Regions from separate parts of the Janthinobacterium paucivorans genome, predicted to be linked through region 1. Evidence: predicted binding sites of a transcription regulator. Region 1 holds the regulator's gene; the other holds the start of a gene.
What was found. Region 1 encodes LexA, which represses DNA repair genes until DNA is damaged. Its sites were predicted from a motif close to ACTGTATNNNNATACAGT; they were not measured.
Positions count from the first base shown of each region.

Region 2: the regulator LexA is predicted to act here: its motif matches at 3,266-3,283, upstream of ACQ4V8_RS01290 (error-prone DNA polymerase).

Region 1 covers NZ_JBNYXR010000001.1:394,245-402,185, forward strand. The annotation lists gene ACQ4V8_RS01735 (SPOR domain-containing protein) at 1-918, shown strand, start outside; gene ACQ4V8_RS01740 (CvpA family protein) at 935-1,423, shown strand; gene purF (amidophosphoribosyltransferase) at 1,463-2,986, shown strand; gene ACQ4V8_RS01750 (cystathionine gamma-synthase family protein) at 3,234-4,475, shown strand; gene lexA (transcriptional repressor LexA) at 4,702-5,349, opposite strand; gene rpsF (30S ribosomal protein S6) at 5,626-6,012, shown strand; gene priB (primosomal replication protein N) at 6,033-6,341, shown strand; gene rpsR (30S ribosomal protein S18) at 6,357-6,647, shown strand; gene rplI (50S ribosomal protein L9) at 6,675-7,130, shown strand; gene ACQ4V8_RS01780 (replicative DNA helicase) at 7,265-7,941, shown strand, end outside.
Region 2 covers NZ_JBNYXR010000001.1:285,857-293,797, reverse strand. The annotation lists gene ACQ4V8_RS01295 (GNAT family N-acetyltransferase) at 1-39, opposite strand, end outside; gene ACQ4V8_RS01290 (error-prone DNA polymerase) at 79-3,252, opposite strand; gene ACQ4V8_RS01285 (PhzF family phenazine biosynthesis protein) at 3,401-4,198, shown strand; gene ACQ4V8_RS01280 (TonB-dependent receptor plug domain-containing protein) at 4,448-6,790, shown strand; gene ACQ4V8_RS01275 (OsmC domain/YcaO domain-containing protein) at 7,020-7,941, shown strand, end outside.

The DNA of each region.
Region 1 (7,941 bases):
GGCCGCGCGGCGCGCCGTGGTGGCAAGGAAGCGCCGGACCCTGTCTTGCCAGAAAAAAAGCGGGCACGCCGCCGCTTGGTCGGGGCCATCGCCCTGGCCCTGGGTGTCGCTGTCGGCTTGCCGATGCTGCTCGATTCCGAGCCGAAAGCGCCTTTCAACGATATCGCCATCGACATTCCCTCGAAAGAAAAGGCTGCCGCGCCTGCGCCCGTGCCCGCCGTCACGACCCAGGCCGCAGCGCATGGCCTGGACCAGTCCGAGGAAATCGTCGACTCTCCGCTGCCGCCTGCGGCCAGGCCTGCGCCTGCGCCAGCTGCCGTGCTGGCCGCCGTTCAGCCCGCGCCGCTCAAAGCGGACTATGTCGAGCCGAAAGCCGAATCCAAGCCTGAATTTAAACTTGAACCCAAGCCTGAACCCAAGCCCGAACCCAAGCCCGAACCCAAGCCCGCCAAGGTGGAGCCGAAACCCGAGCCGAAGCATGAAGCCAGGGCGGAACCGAAGCATGAACCCAAGCCCGAACCCAAGCCCGAACCCAAGCATGAAGTAAAGGTGGAGCCCAAGCCCGAGCCCAAGCCTGCCAAGTCGGTGCAATCTGCCGATGATGCGGCGCGCGCCATGGCCATTTTGGAAGGCAAGCCACTCGACAAGGCGCAAGAGAAAGCACAAGACAAGACGCACGACGCCGTCGGCGGCAAGTTCGTGCTGCAGGTGGCGGCCCTGGCGACGCAGGACAAGGTCGATGAATTGCAGGACAAGCTGCGCGAAGCGGGCATCAAGTCTTACACGCAGAAAGTAGCTAGCCCGGCGGGCGAGCGCATCCGCGTGCGCGTGGGGCCGTTCGGCAACCGTGAAGACGCCGAAAAGACCCGCGCCAAGCTGCAAAAGCTGGGCCTGGGCGGCAGCTTGGTGCCGGCGTGATGTTGCAAGGCTGAAGGTGACGATCTTCGATTATTTGGTGCTGTTCGTCCTGGTCACTTCCGTGCTGATCAGTATGATGCGCGGCCTGGTCAAGGAAATACTGTCATTGGTCAGCTGGGTCGTCGCTTTCGTCGTTGCCAACGCGTATGGTGCCAGCCTGGCGAAATTGCTGCCCGAAGCGGTGCCGGGCGAAGTCATCCGTTTGTTGCTGGCCTTTGTGCTGCTGTTCATCGGTGTGCGCATTTTGATGGGCTTGCTGTCCATGACGGTCGACGCACTGGTCAAGGTGACGGGCTTGAGCCTGGCCGACCGCACGCTGGGCAGCCTGTTCGGCGTGGCGCGCGGCCTGATGATCGTGCTGACGGCCGTCATCTTGTGCGGCATGACGTCCATACCGCAGCAGCCGTTCTGGAAAAATGCGTCGCTCAGCCCGTTCGCCGAGCAGGGCGCGCGTGCCATCAAGCCTTATCTGCCTGCCGCTTACGCGCAGCATGTGAAATTTTGAATTTTTTTTAAAATCAGTAGCACAGTTTAGGAGCACACCATGTGTGGCATCGTCGGCGTCGTTTCCCATCAACCTGTCAATCAATTGCTCTATGATGCATTGTTGCTCTTGCAACATCGTGGTCAGGATGCGGCAGGGATTGCGACTAATCACAGCAGTATGTTTTCCATGCACAAAGCCAATGGCCTCGTGCGTGACGTCTTCCGTACGCGCAACATGCGTTCGCTGCAGGGCACGACGGGCATCGGCCATTGCCGCTACCCGACGGCCGGTTCGTCGAGCGAAGAGGAAGCACAGCCGTTTTATGTCAATGCACCATTCGGCATCACCCTGGCGCACAATGGCAACCTGACCAACTGGGAACAGTTGAAACAGGAAATGTTCAAGAACGACCGCCGCCACATCAATACCGATTCCGATTCCGAAGTGCTGCTCAATGTGCTGGCGCATGAAATCCAGGAAGCGACGACGGGTCTGAATCTGGACCCGGAAGCCATCTTCAAGGCCGTCACCGTGCTGAACCGTCGCGTCAAGGGTGGCTACGCTGCCGTGGCGCAAATTGCCGGTGTGGGCTTGCTGGCTTTCCGTGACCCGCACGGCATCCGTCCTTTGTGCCTGGGCATCAATGAAACGGAACTGGGGCCTGAATACCTGATCGCTTCCGAATCCGTCGCGCTGGAAGGCATGGGTTTCCGTTTCGTGCGCGACATCGGTCCCGGCGAAGCCGTCTTCATCGATGCCGACAAGAAATTGCACAGCGCCCAGTGCGCCGACAATGCCAGCCTCAATCCTTGCGTGTTCGAATTCGTCTACCTGGCCCGTCCCGACTCCGTCATCGACGGCGCCTCGGTGTACGCCACGCGCCTGAAAATGGGTGAGTACCTGGCTGAAAAGATCCGCGCCGAACTGCCTGACGTGCATATCGATGTGGTCATGCCGATTCCCGATTCCTCGCGTCCTGCCGCCATCCAGCTGGCCCTGGCGCTGAACATCGAGTATCGCGAAGGCTTCATCAAGAACCGCTACATCGGCCGTACCTTCATCATGCCGGGCCAGGCGGCGCGCAAGAAATCGGTGCGCCAGAAGCTCAACGCTATTCCTTCCGAATTCAAGGATAAAGTAGTGCTGCTGGTCGACGATTCCATCGTGCGTGGTACCACCAGCCGTGAAATCGTGCAGATGGCGCGCGAAGCGGGGGCGACAAAAGTCATCTTCGCCTCGGCCGCGCCACCGGTGCTTTACCCGAACGTGTACGGCATCGACATGCCGACGCGCGACGAATTGATCGCCTACGGCCGCACGACGGAAGAAGTCTGCCGCGAAATCACGGCCGACTACCTGGTGTACCAGGATATCGGCGCGCTCAAGCAGGCCATTGCCGACGTCAATCCGGCGCTCACGAACTTCGAGGCTTCGTGCTTCGATGGCGTGTATGTGACGGGCGATGTGTCGCAGGAATACCTGGACCGCCTGGAATACGCGCGCCATCATCCGAAAGCAGCAGCGCCTGAAGATACGCCCCGTCCCCAGCTGAACTTGAACCTGGCAACGACAGAAGCGTAATCGCCGCCTTGCCATTAGGGTTAGACCCGTCGGGTCTGACCCTAATGCCGTTAAGTTAGTGTTAGTGATGCTATTTTTAGCCCAAGAACAAGGACTGGGGTCGGACCCTGAGGGTCCGACCCCAGCTCTTTGCCTCTGGGTTTAGCGAATTTACTGGCGCTCATAAATCAGGCCAAAACTCTTAACTGAACGGCATTAGGGTCTGCCCCCAGCTTTTGTTTAGGGTTAATAGTTTCCAGCATCCACCATGACCACCAAAAAAAACTACGGCTTTACCACCACCATCTTGCATAGCGACCGCCGCAAGGGCATCGAGCACGGCTCGCTGCACAAGCCGATACACACCTCCGTGGCGTTTGGCTACGGCGACGCGCGCCAGCTCGCTGCCGTATTCCAGGGCAAGGAACCGGGCTTCCGCTACGGTCGCCAGGGCAACCCGACGGTTTCTGCGCTGGAAGAGAAGGTCAACAAGATGGAGGACGGCGTGGCGACCCTGTGCTTCGCCACCGGCATGGGCGCCATCGGCGCCGTGGTGCAGTCTTTGCTGCGCGCGGGCGACCATGTCGTCTCATCGGCTTTCTTGTTTGGCAACAGCAACAGCCTGTGGCAAACAGCGACGGGGCAGGGTATCGCCGTGTCCTTCGTCGACGCCACCGATGTGGCCAACGTGGTGGCCGCCATCACGCCGGCGACGCGCATCGTGTTTGTGGAAACCATCGCCAATCCGCGCACGCAGATTGCCGACCTGGCGAAAATCGGCGCCCTGTGCAAGGAGCGTGGCATTTTGTACATCGTCGACAACACCATGACGACGCCCTACCTGTTCCGCCCGAAAGCGGTGGGTGCCGGTCTGGTGGTCAATGCGCTCACGAAATCCATTGGCGGCCACGGCAATGCGCTGGGCGGTAGCTTGACGGACACGGGCGTGTTCGACTGGACGCAGTATCCGAACATCTTCGAGAACTATAAAAAGGCGGCGCCGGTGCAGTGGGGCATTGCGCAAATCCGCGCCAAGGCCTTGCGCGACTTCGGCGCATCGCTGGGACCGGAAGCGGCGCACCATCTTGCCGTCGGCGCGGAAACCATGGCCTTGCGCATGGAGCGCACCTGCTCGAACGCCCGCGCGCTGGCCGGCATGTTGCAAGCCGATCCGCGCGTGGCGGCAGTGCATTACCCAGGCTTGCCGTCGCATCCGCAGCACGCGCTGGCGACGCAGCTATTCCGCAGCTATGGTTCCCTGTTCAGTTTTGAATTGAAGGACGGGATCGATTGTTTCGATTTCCTCAATCGTTTGAATCTGGCCATTCCAGCGAGCAACCTGGGCGACACGCGCACCCTGGTCATTCCCGTCGCCCATACGATCTTTTACGAGATGGGGGCCGAGCGTCGCGCCAGCATGGGCATTGCCGAGTCGCTGATCCGCGTGTCGGTGGGTATCGAGGACGAGGCCGATTTGCTCGAGGATTTCCGTAGCGCGTTGGAGCAATGATGCCCAACCAAACCTGCTGCGGGTCGGTATAGGCGGCTTGTGATGCTCACCGGCTCGGCGCCCCGTACTGAGTACGGTTCTGCTTCTTTGCCACCTCCCCCTTCCGCTCGCCACGGTTTTGTCGGACATTGAAACTTGCGTGTCCGGCATGAGAGGGGCCGCAAGCTAAAAACTGGGGTCAGACCCGGCGGGTCTGACCCCGGCATGCACTTTTACATGCGGTGGCTTAATGCCAGCTGCGCATCAAGCCTACCGCCAAACCTTCCAGCGCAAACTCATCTTCCGGCGATACAGTGATGACCTTGAAGTCGGGATTTTCCGGCAGCAGTTCGATGACGGAGCCCGTCTTCTTGTAGCGTTTGACGGTGACTTCATCGCCGATGCGGGCGACGACGATCTGGCCGTTCTTGGCGCTATCGACTTTTTTCACTGCCAGCAGATCGCCATCCATGATGCCGGCGTCGCGCATGGACCAGCCGCGCACCTTCAGCAGAAAGTCGGGCTTGGCTGAAAACAGGGCCGGGTCGACGTTGTAGCTCGCTTCCAGGTTTTCCTGCGCCAGGATGGGCGAGCCGGCCGCCACGCGGCCGATCAGGGGCAGCGACATCAGTAGCGCTGCCTGCACTTTCGAGGACAGCGCCTCGGCGGCAGCACTCGCCGCTGCACCGATCAGGCGGATGCCGCGCGAGGTGCCGGGCGAAATCTCGATCGCGCCCTTGCGGGCCAGGGCTTGCAAATGCTCTTCGGCCGCATTGGCCGATTTGAAACCCAATTCATTGGCGATTTCGGCACGGGTAGGAGGGAAGCCCGTATTTTCAATCGCATCCTTGATCAGGTTCAGGATTTGTTCTTGTCGTGCAGTCAGCTTGATCATGAGCGGTGGGTGCATACTAAAATGCTGTCTATATGAACAGTCTGTATTTTTGTACAGTATCGTCCACTATGCAAGGGGATTTCCCTTATTTGCGCCAATTTCGTGTGAAATACTGGAATGCACGGTAAAAAGCCGCTGGCTGGCCGCGTGAATGGGCCGCTTGTTGAAGCAATCATTGAAACGTTTGCAAAAGCCGGTTATAATCTTCGGCTGACCTTCCCACACCCGTCTTGACGCCGGGGTGGGCGATTATCAATCCGACCTGAAGGAGTTTGCATGCGTCATTATGAAATAGTCTTTATCGTCCATCCGGACCAAAGCGAGCAAGTGCCCGCGATGATCGAACGCTACAAAGCCAGCGTAACCACCCGCGGCGGTTCGGTTCACCGCGTGGAAGATTGGGGCCGCCGTCAAATGGCTTACTCGATCCAAAAGCTGCCTAAAGCACACTACATCTGCCTGAACATCGAATGCGACAACGAGACCCTGGTCGAGTTGGAAACAGCATTCAAATTCAATGATGCCGTGTTGCGTCACCTGACCGTTAAAATGAAGAAAGCTGAAACAGCTCCTTCGCCGATGATGAAATCGGTACAACGCGAAGACGCGGCCAAAAGCCACCGCACCGAAGCACCAGCAGCCGCTCCAGCAGCAGCAGCCTAATTGTTGACCAGGATCGTGCGCTGAACCAGCTACAAGTCACTGCCATCATTGCCGAGCGCGAAATATTGCGCTATACCCCGGCAGGGTTGCCGATTGTGAATGCAGTATTGCAACACTCTTCGCAGCAGATGGAAGCAGGAATTGCCCGTTTGACCGAGTTTGATATTGCCGCGCTAGCCGCTGGTGAAATCTCAGGCCGGTTCAGTCAGGCAAGCTTGGGCGGGGTGTATCAGTTCACGGGTTTCCTGGCCAGAAAAAGCCGCAACAGCAAGAGTTTGGTGTTTCACATCATTGATTTTAGTGCAGTCACCCCGACTAGCGCATTTTAGATACAGGAGCCTGACATGGCATTCGGTAAAAAGTTCGACAAAAATAAGCTCAAGCTTAAAGAAAAACGCAAACAGCAAAATCCGTTGTTCAAACGCAAGAAGTTCTGCCGCTTCACCGCAGCTCACGTTGAGCAAGTCGACTACAAAGACGTCGACACGCTGAAAGACTTCGTCCAAGAAAACGGCAAGATCATGCCAGCACGCCTGACCGGTACCAAAGCGCACTACCAGCGCCAAGTTGACACCGCAATCAAGCGCGCTCGCTTCCTCGCGCTGCTGCCATACACCGATCTGCACCACGCTTAATCGGTCAGATATTCCTGGAGAAGAACTATGCAAATCATTCTGTTAGAAAAAGTTGTTAACGTCGGTAACCTCGGCGAAGTCGTCAAAGTCAAAGACGGTTACGCACGTAACTTCCTGATCCCGCAACGCCTGGCACGTCGTGCTACGGCAACCGCTGTGGCTGAATTCGAAGTCAAGCGCGCCGAACTGGAAAAAGCTGCTGCCGCCAAGTTGGCCGCATCGCAAGCCCAGGGCGAAAAACTGAGCGGCCTGACCGTTCAAGTTGCTCAAAAAGCTGGCGTCGATGGCCGTCTGTTCGGTTCCGTCACCAACTTCGACATCGCTGAAGCGCTGACCAAGCAAGGTTTTGCTGTTGAAAAAGCACAAATCCGCATGCCTACCGGCCCGCTGAAGACCGTTGGCGAGCACAACGTTTCGGTTGCTCTGCACACCGACGTCGTCGTCGAAGTCGTTATCGCTGTCGTTCCAGACGCAAACGCGTAATCGTTTGCGGGCCTGGCCCGCAAGTGTGACGCTCTATGAAAAGCCGGGTTCGCCCGGCTTTTTTATGGCCTTTTTTTCGCTCAATTTCAGCCCTTTATTTTTGCCAGCACGCCGAAGCGGGTATAATTCGCGCCATGAACGTCCCCTCTGATCCGCAACTGGATTCCCTCCGTATTCCGCCGCATTCGATCGAAGCAGAACAATCCGTTATCGGTGGTCTGCTGCGCGATAATGCAGCGTATGACCGCATCGCCGACTTCATGCATGCGGAGGATTTCTATCGCTATGACCATCGCATCATCTTCGAGCAAATCGTCAAGATGATTAACGCTTCCAAGCCAGCCGATGTCATTACTGTTTTTGAAACCCTGACCCAGCTCGGCAAGGCCGATGATGTGGGCGGACTCGCGTATCTGAACGCCATGGCGCAAAATACGCCATCGGCCGCGAACATCCGGCGTTACGCCGAGATCGTGCGCGACCGCGGCGTGCTGCGCAAACTTATCACCGTCGCCGACGATATTTCCGGCACGGCCTTCAGCCCGCAAGGCAAGGAAGTCAAGCAGATGCTTGACGAGGCCGAGTCGAAGATTTTCGCCATCGCCGAAGAGGGCGCGCGCGGCGCCCAGGGCTGGACCGCTATCCAGCCCCTGCTGACGCAGGTGGTCGAGCGTATCGACGAGCTCTATAGCCGCGACAACCAGAGTGAAATCACGGGCGTGCCCACCGGTTTCATCGACCTCGACCGCATGACATCAGGTCTGCAGCCGGGCGACCTGGTCATCGTGGCGGGCCGTCCATCGATGGGTAA
Region 2 (7,941 bases), 110 kb from region 1:
CAGGGCGGGACGCATGATCGGTTCGGATAATGTTGTCATATTCAAATAATGCCATGCCTTCCTCGCCAGCGCTCACTCTCAACAAAAATCGCGGCTGCTGGTCCTTAAACGCCCCAGCAAATGCGACATATCGACCAGGCGCTTGGCCACCAGGTTGCGCACCAGCCCTTCGCGCTGCCACACGCCGTACACGCCCAGCAGGGGCGCGCTCAACACTTCGCGCCGCTGGCTGTCCACCAGATCGGGCCAGACGATGACGTTGACCGTACCTGTCTCGTCTTCCAGGGTCAGGAAGACCACGCCCTTGGCCGTGCCCGGGCGTTGGCGCACGGTGACGATGCCGCAGGCGCGCGCCAGCTGGCCATGCGTGTAGCTGGCAAGCGTCGCGGCGGGCAGGAAACGCTGCTCCAGCAACGGCTTGCGCAGCAGCGCCAGCGGGTGGCGGCCCAGCGTCAGGCCTTGCGCGCGGTAGTCGCTGACGATGCTCTCGCCTTCCGTCGGCGCGGCCAGCACGGGTAAGTCTTCCTCTGGTGTGATGGCGCGCAGCAAGTCCGTGTCGGGCATGGCGCCGGCCGCCTGCCACAACGCCTCGCGCCGGTGCCCGGCCAGCGCGTGCAAGGCGTTGCCGGCAGCGAGCACCTGCAAGTCATGCCGGTCCAGGCCGCCACGCCGGGCCAGGTCGGCCACGTCAAGAAAGGCGGCGATGGAACGCGCATCCTCGATGCGACTGGCCGCCTCCATGCGCATGCCAAACAGACTGTTCAAGCCCAAGCGCACGGCGGGCGCGCCGCCCTGCGCTGCCGGCCCTACCTGCCCGGCCTGCCCTTCCTGTTCTTCCAGCGTCGCCTCCCAGCCGCTGACGGCCACATCGACGGGCAGCACTTGCACGCCATGCCGGCGAGCATCCTGCACCAGCTGCGATGGACTGTAAAAGCCCATGGGCTGGCTGTTGAGCAAGGCGCACAGGAAGGCAGCCGGTTCGTGGCATTTCAGCCAGGAACTGGCGTACGTCAACAGGGCAAAACTGGCCGCATGTGATTCGGGGAAACCGTATTCGCCGAAACCCTCGATCTGGCTGAAGATGGCTTCGGAAAACTCTTTCTCATAGCCATTGTCCAGCATGGCATCGACGATGCGGTCATGGTAATTATTCATGCCGCCCTTGCGTTTCCAGGCCGCCATGGCGCGCCGCAACTGGTCCGCTTCACCGGGCGTAAAATCGGCGGCGATGATAGCCACCTGCATCACCTGCTCCTGGAAAATCGGGATGCCCAGGGTGCGCCCCAGGGCCTTTTCCAAGCCTTTCGGAAACACCACGGCTTCCTTCTGCTGGCGCCGCTGCAGATACGGATGCACCATACCGCCCTGGATGGGGCCGGGACGCACCAGCGCCACTTCAATGACGAGATCGTAAAATTGACGCGGGCGCAAGCGCGGCAGCATGCTCATCTGCGCGCGCGACTCGATCTGGAATACGCCGATGGTGTCGGCCTGACATATCATGTCGTAAGTGGCGCGGTCCTCAGCGGGAATATCCTGCATCCGGAACTCCTCGCCACGGCGTGCACTCACCAGTTCCAGCGCGCGGCGCAAGGCCGACAGCATGCCCAGCGCCAGCACGTCGACCTTCATCAAACCCAGCTCTTCAAGGTCGTTCTTGTCCCACTCGATGATGCTGCGCTCGGCCATGCTGGCGTTTTCAATCGGCACCAGGCGCGACAGCTTGCCTTGCGCAATCACAAAGCCACCGGGATGCTGCGACAGGTGCCGCGGAAATCCCAGTAACTGCTGCGCCAGGCTGGCCCACTGCTGCGACAACGGCGCCTCCGGGTCGAGCCCGCATTCGGCCAGGCGTTCCAGCAGATCGCGCTTGCCGTCGAACCAGCGGTGCGACTTGGCGACTTTTTCCACGATGGCCAGGTCGATCCCGAGTGCCCGGCCGCTGTCGCGCAAGGCGCTTTTCGGCCGGTAGCTGATCACCACGGCCGCCAGCGCGGCGCGCTCGCGGCCATATTTTGCGTAAATATATTGAATCACCTCTTCGCGCCGCTGGTGCTCGAAGTCGACGTCGATATCGGGCGGCTCGTTGCGCTCGCGCGACATGAAGCGCTCGACTAAGCAATTGCCGCGCGCCGGGTCCACTTCGGTGATGTGCAGGCAATAACAGACGGCCGAATTGGCAGCCGAACCGCGGCCCTGGCAGAGGATGTTTTGCCCGCGTGCAAAGCGCACGATGTCGTAGACGGTCAGGAAATACGGCTCGTAGGAAAGGTCGGCGATCAGGGCCAGTTCGTGCTCGATCTGCTGCTGTACGTGCGCCGGGATGCCGAGCGGAAAGCGCACGCGCGCGCCCGCATACGTTTCCTCGCGCAAATAGGTCGCCGGCGTGTGATGCGCGGGCACCAGCTCATCGGGATACTCATAGCGCAAGCTGTCGAGAGAGAAGGTACACAGTGCGGCGATGCGCAGGGTTTCGGCCAGCGCTTGCGGCGGATACACATTGGCCAGGCGCAAGCGGGCGCGCAGATGCTGCTCCGCATTTTGCGCCAGCGCATAGCCGCATTCGCCCACGGGCTTGCCCACGCGGATGGCGCACAAGGTGTCGAGCAAGGGCTTGCGCGAACGCACATGCATGCACACATGGCCGACAGCCACCACGCGCAAGCCCAACGCCTGCGCGGCGTCTTGCACGCTGCTGCGGTGTGCTTCATCCTGCGCCCGCTGCAGCAGGTTCAGGCCTATCCAGCTGCGCGCGCGGCCAAAGGTGGACGCCATCCACGCGCCCTGCGCGCGCAGCGTCTCGGGCTGGGCCGGATAGCTGGGCAGCAAGATCATCAGACAGCCGGGCAAACCCTGCAAATGGGCAAACCCGGGCGGGGGCGTGGCGAAATCATCGGGCGTCAGCAAGTAACGGCCCTTGGCCGCGCGCGTGCGCGCCATGGTGATCAGCTCCGACAAGTTGCCGTAGCCCTCGCGGTCCTGCACCAGCGCCAGCAAGGACAGCGCCGGGCTGCCATCGGCCTGCGTCAAATGAAAATGCGCGCCGATAATGAGCGGAAAACCGGTCCGCTTGGCCACTGCATGGGCGCGCACCACGCCAGCCAGCGAACACTCGTCCGTAATGGCCAGCGCCCTGTAACCGAGCTGGGCAGAGCGCGCCACCAGCTCCTCCGCATGCGAGGCCCCATGCAAGAAGCTGAAATTGCTCAGACAATACAACTCAGCATACTCGGCTAAGACTGCGCCCCACATGACACACCTCAATACTGTATATAAACACAGTATATTATACGCATCTTGAATCGGGCGGCAGCTGATCGTGCTGATCGTGCTGATCGTGCTGATCGTACTTATTGTGCTGATCGTTTATGCTGGTGTTTTTCCTTTTGTCTAGACTGCCATGATCGTCCAACTCCTGAAATGTTTCGGCACCGCAGCCGGTGGCGGCAATGCAGCGCTGGTCGTGGAAAACGACCACGCCAGCGTCACGGCGCGCCAAACCTTCGCGCGCGAACACCGGGTCGGCGCCTGCGTCTTCATCGACCGGCAAGCGGACGGCGCCATCGTGCTCGACTATTATTATCCGCACACGCGCAGTGCGCTGTGCCTGCATGCCACCTTGGCAGCGACGCATGTGCTGCTAACGGCGCCTGGCGCCACGGCAACGCTGACGGTGAGCACGGCCATGCACGGGCAAGCCTTGCAACTGGTACGCCGCGCGGCAGGCATATCGCAACGCTTATTCGTGGGCCTCACGCCGCAACCGGCGCCAGCGGTCATGCTGGAAAAATATCTTGCCTCGGAACTCATGGGCCAGCACATGCACTTGCTGTCGCCGCCCGTGATCGCCTCGGTCGGCAGTGCAAAGCTGCTGCTGGAAGTGGCCGACAGCAGCATCCTGCGCGCGCTGCGGCCGAACCTGGAACTGATCGCCGACTGGAGCACCTTGCATACAGTGAACGGCTGCTATGTGTATTGCCGCACGGGCGAAGACAGTTACGAGGGACGCAACTTCAACCATCTCGACCCGTCGCTGGAAGACAGCGCCACGGGCGTAGCGGCGGGTGCACTGGCATCGCATAGGCAACAATCGCTGCGCCTGCATCAGGGCCATGTGACACAGCAACCGTGTTTGATCGAGGTGCACTACCGTCCCGGGGAAATCCTGGTGGGCGGCATGGTGCAAGCGTGCACCTGAAAGGGGCATCATGCACCAGTGTAAGGCAAGCCAGGCGATGGACAAAAAGATAGTCCACCAGGAAACAACAGTTGGGGCAGATTTGTAATAAAAAACAAAGTATCGCTAGTGGAGCACGAAATGATGGCACTAGAATCAATGGCACTAGAATGAAATAAATCTTGCCCATCAGCCACTTGGAGACACCGCGTGCCCACCCTTACCATCTTGCGTAAAGCCATCCTCATCAGCCTATACGGCAGCGCCGCCATGGCCGCATTCGGTCCCGCCGCCATGGCCCAGACCACGGAAGCGGGCGCCACCGATGGTCCCGTGCAAACAGTCAGCGTGGTCGGCTCGCGCCGGGTCACCAGTTCCGCCACCGACACCATGGCGCCGGTCGATATCATTCCCATTTCCAAGGTGGCAGAGCAAGGTGGCCAGTTTGACCTGGCCCAATCGCTGCAATACATTTCGCCCTCGTTCAACTCCACGCGCCAGACGGGCGCCGACGGCGCCGACCTGGTCGATTCAGCCGCCCTGCGCGGTCTCGGTTCCGACCAGACCCTGGTGCTGGTGAATGGCAAGCGGCGCCACACGACGGCCCTGGTCAACCTGTTTGGCGCGCGCAACCGCGGCAACACGGGCACGGACATGAATGCGATTCCCTTGCTGGCGATCAAGAACGTGCAAGTGCTGCGCGACGGTGCCGCCGCCCAATACGGCTCGGATGCTATTGCCGGTGTGATCGACATCGAACTGAAGAAAAGCCTCGGTTGCGAAGCGGTAGCCGGCTACAGCCAGTACTCAGCCAGCGACGGCAAGAACTATATGACGTCCGCATATTGCGGCATCGCGCTGGGCGACAAGGGCACCCTGGCCATCACGGGCGAATACCTGGACCGGGGCCGCTCGAACCGGGCTGATGCGGACAGCATGCGCATCATCGGCGACACCAAGGCCAAGAACAAGACCCTGTACGTCAATGGCGACTACGCCACCAGCAGCACCAGCAAACTGTACTTCACGGCCGGCGCGCAAACGCGTGACGCGTCGAGCGCCGCGTTTGGCCGTGGCGGCATCGGCAGCGAGGACATTCCGTCGCGCAATTCGGCCGCCATGTATCCGAACGGTTTCGTACCGTTCATTAACGGCAAGATCGACGACCAGTACGCCACCGTCGGCCACCGCAGCCAGATCGGCGAATGGCATGCGGACTTTTCGCAAACCTTTGGCTACAACAAGATGCGCTACGACATCAGTAACACCTTGAATGCATCGATTGCCAACCTCGACTTGATGAACGGCGGCAAAGGCGTCAGCGCCAGCAACTACGACGCGGGCGGCTTCTCGTTCCAGCAGCTGACCAGCAACGCCGATTTCAGCCGCTACTATGACACGGTGATGAAAGGCATGAACCTGGCCTTCGGCGCCGAATATCGCAGCGAGCAATACAAGATCATGGCCGGCGAACGGGGCTCCTACATCGACGCCGACGGCGTGGGCATGGGCGGCAATGCGGGCAGTCAGGGCTTTCCCGGCTTCCAGCCCGGCGACGCCAGCAAGGCCAAACGCCACAGTATCGCCGCGTATGCCGACGTGGAACTGGAATGGACGGAACGCCTGAAAACGCAGGCTGCCCTGCGCTATGAAAAATTCAGCGATTTCGGTTCTACCGTGACGGGCAAACTGGCCGCCAGCTATAAAGTGGTGCCAAATGTGCTGCTGCGTGGCTCGGCCAGCACGGGTTTTCGCGCGCCATCGCTGCAGCAAGTGTATTTCTCGTCCACCTTCACCGACTTCATCGGCGGCGTGCCTACCGACGTGGTGCTGGCCCCGAATGGCGGCAGCGTCGCCAACGCGGCCGGCATTCCCAAGTTGAAAGAGGAAAAATCCACCAGCTTTACGTTAGGCACCACCTGGACGCCGACGCAAGCCATTTCCGTGACGGCCGACTTGTACAATATCAAGATCAAGGACCGCATCGTGCTGTCGGGCCGCTTCAATGCCGACAACTACCCGGACCTGGCAGCGCGCCTGGCCCTGTTGGGCGTTGGCGAGGCGCAATTCTTCGTCAACTCCATCGATACGCGCACGCGCGGCCTGGACCTGACGGCCTCGCACAAGGGCGAGCTGGCCGGCAACCGCCTGAACACCTTCCTGGCGCTGAACTTGAGCAAGACGGAAGTGATGAAAATCAAGACGCCTGACTCGCTGAAAGGCTACGAAGACGTGCTGCTGTCCGAGCGCGAACGCCTGTTCATCGAACAGGGCGGCCCACGCGCGAAATCCACGCTGGGCTTCGACTACATCACGGGCAAACTGGAATCGAACTTGCGCGTCATTTATTTTGGTCCGCAAACCCTGGGCACCTTCAGCGGCACGGCTGCCGGCGTGCCCAACGCCCGTTACGCAGCCAAGACCTCGGCCGACCTGAGCTTTACCTACAGCGTCAACAAGAACACCAAGCTCACTTTCGGTGGCAACAACATTTTCAACGTCAAGCCGAGCACGCAAAACCCGGACGAGACGGACAACGGCTTCAAGTACGACAGCGTGCAGTTCGGCTTGAACGGTGCCTCGTATTTCGGCCGGCTGTGGGTGAAATTCTGATCACCATTTCCGTCTGAAGAAACAGCGGCTGCGCCAGCATGGGCAGCCGCTGTTTCTTTATGCACATCAATACACTGCCGTCCAAGATCGATTGTCGCTGCTCTTGATATGGCAAGAGCTCGATTCAGCAACTGTGCCGCGCAGCACGGCTGCGGCGAACAATCTTTGCCCTGCGACGGAAAGCACGGATAATAGCGGCTAACTCATCAGCACAGTATTGGATTACCTCATGGAAATTAAAGTCAACTTTCTCGATAAGCTGCGGCTTGAAGCCAAGTTCGACGATTTTACGGTCATCGCCGACCAGCCCATCCGCTATAAAGGCGATGGTTCGGCGCCCGGCCCGTTCGATTATTTTTTGGCATCATCGGCGCTGTGTGCCGCGTACTTCGTGAAGTTGTATTGCGATACGCGCAATATTCCGACCGAAAATATTCGCCTGTCGCAAAACAATATCGTTGATCCGGACAACCGTTACCAACAGATATTCAAGATTCAAGTCGAGCTGCCAGCCGATATCTCGGCCAAGGACCGCCAGGGTATCTTGCGCTCTATCGACCGTTGCACGGTGAAAAAAGTGGTGCAGACGGGTCCCGAATTCGTGATTGAAGAAGTCGAGAACCTGGACGCCGATGCGCAAGCCTTGCTGGCCCTGAATCCGGCTCCTGGCGCGAGCACGTATATCGTCGGCAAGGACTTGCCGCTGGAGCAAACCATCGCCAATATGTCCAGCCTGCTGGCGGGTCTGGGCATCAAGATTGAAATCGCTTCGTGGCGCAACATCATCCCGAATGTATGGTCGCTGCATATCCGCGACGCGCACTCGCCCATGTGTTTCACCAACGGCAAGGGCGCAAGCAAGGAAAGCGCGCTGGCCTCGGCCCTGGGCGAGTATATCGAGCGCCTCAGCAACAACCATTTCTACGCCGGTTCGTTCTGGGGCGAGGATATTGCCAACGCGCCATTCGTGCATTACCCGAACGAGCGCTGGTTCAAGCCGGGCCGCAAGGATGCGCTGCCGAAAGAGATTCTCGACGCTTACTGCCGCGACATCTACGATGCCGATGGCGAGCTGCGCGGCTCGCACCTGATCGATACCAATTCCGGCAATGCCGAGCGCGGCATTTGCTCGCTGCCGTATGTACGCCAGT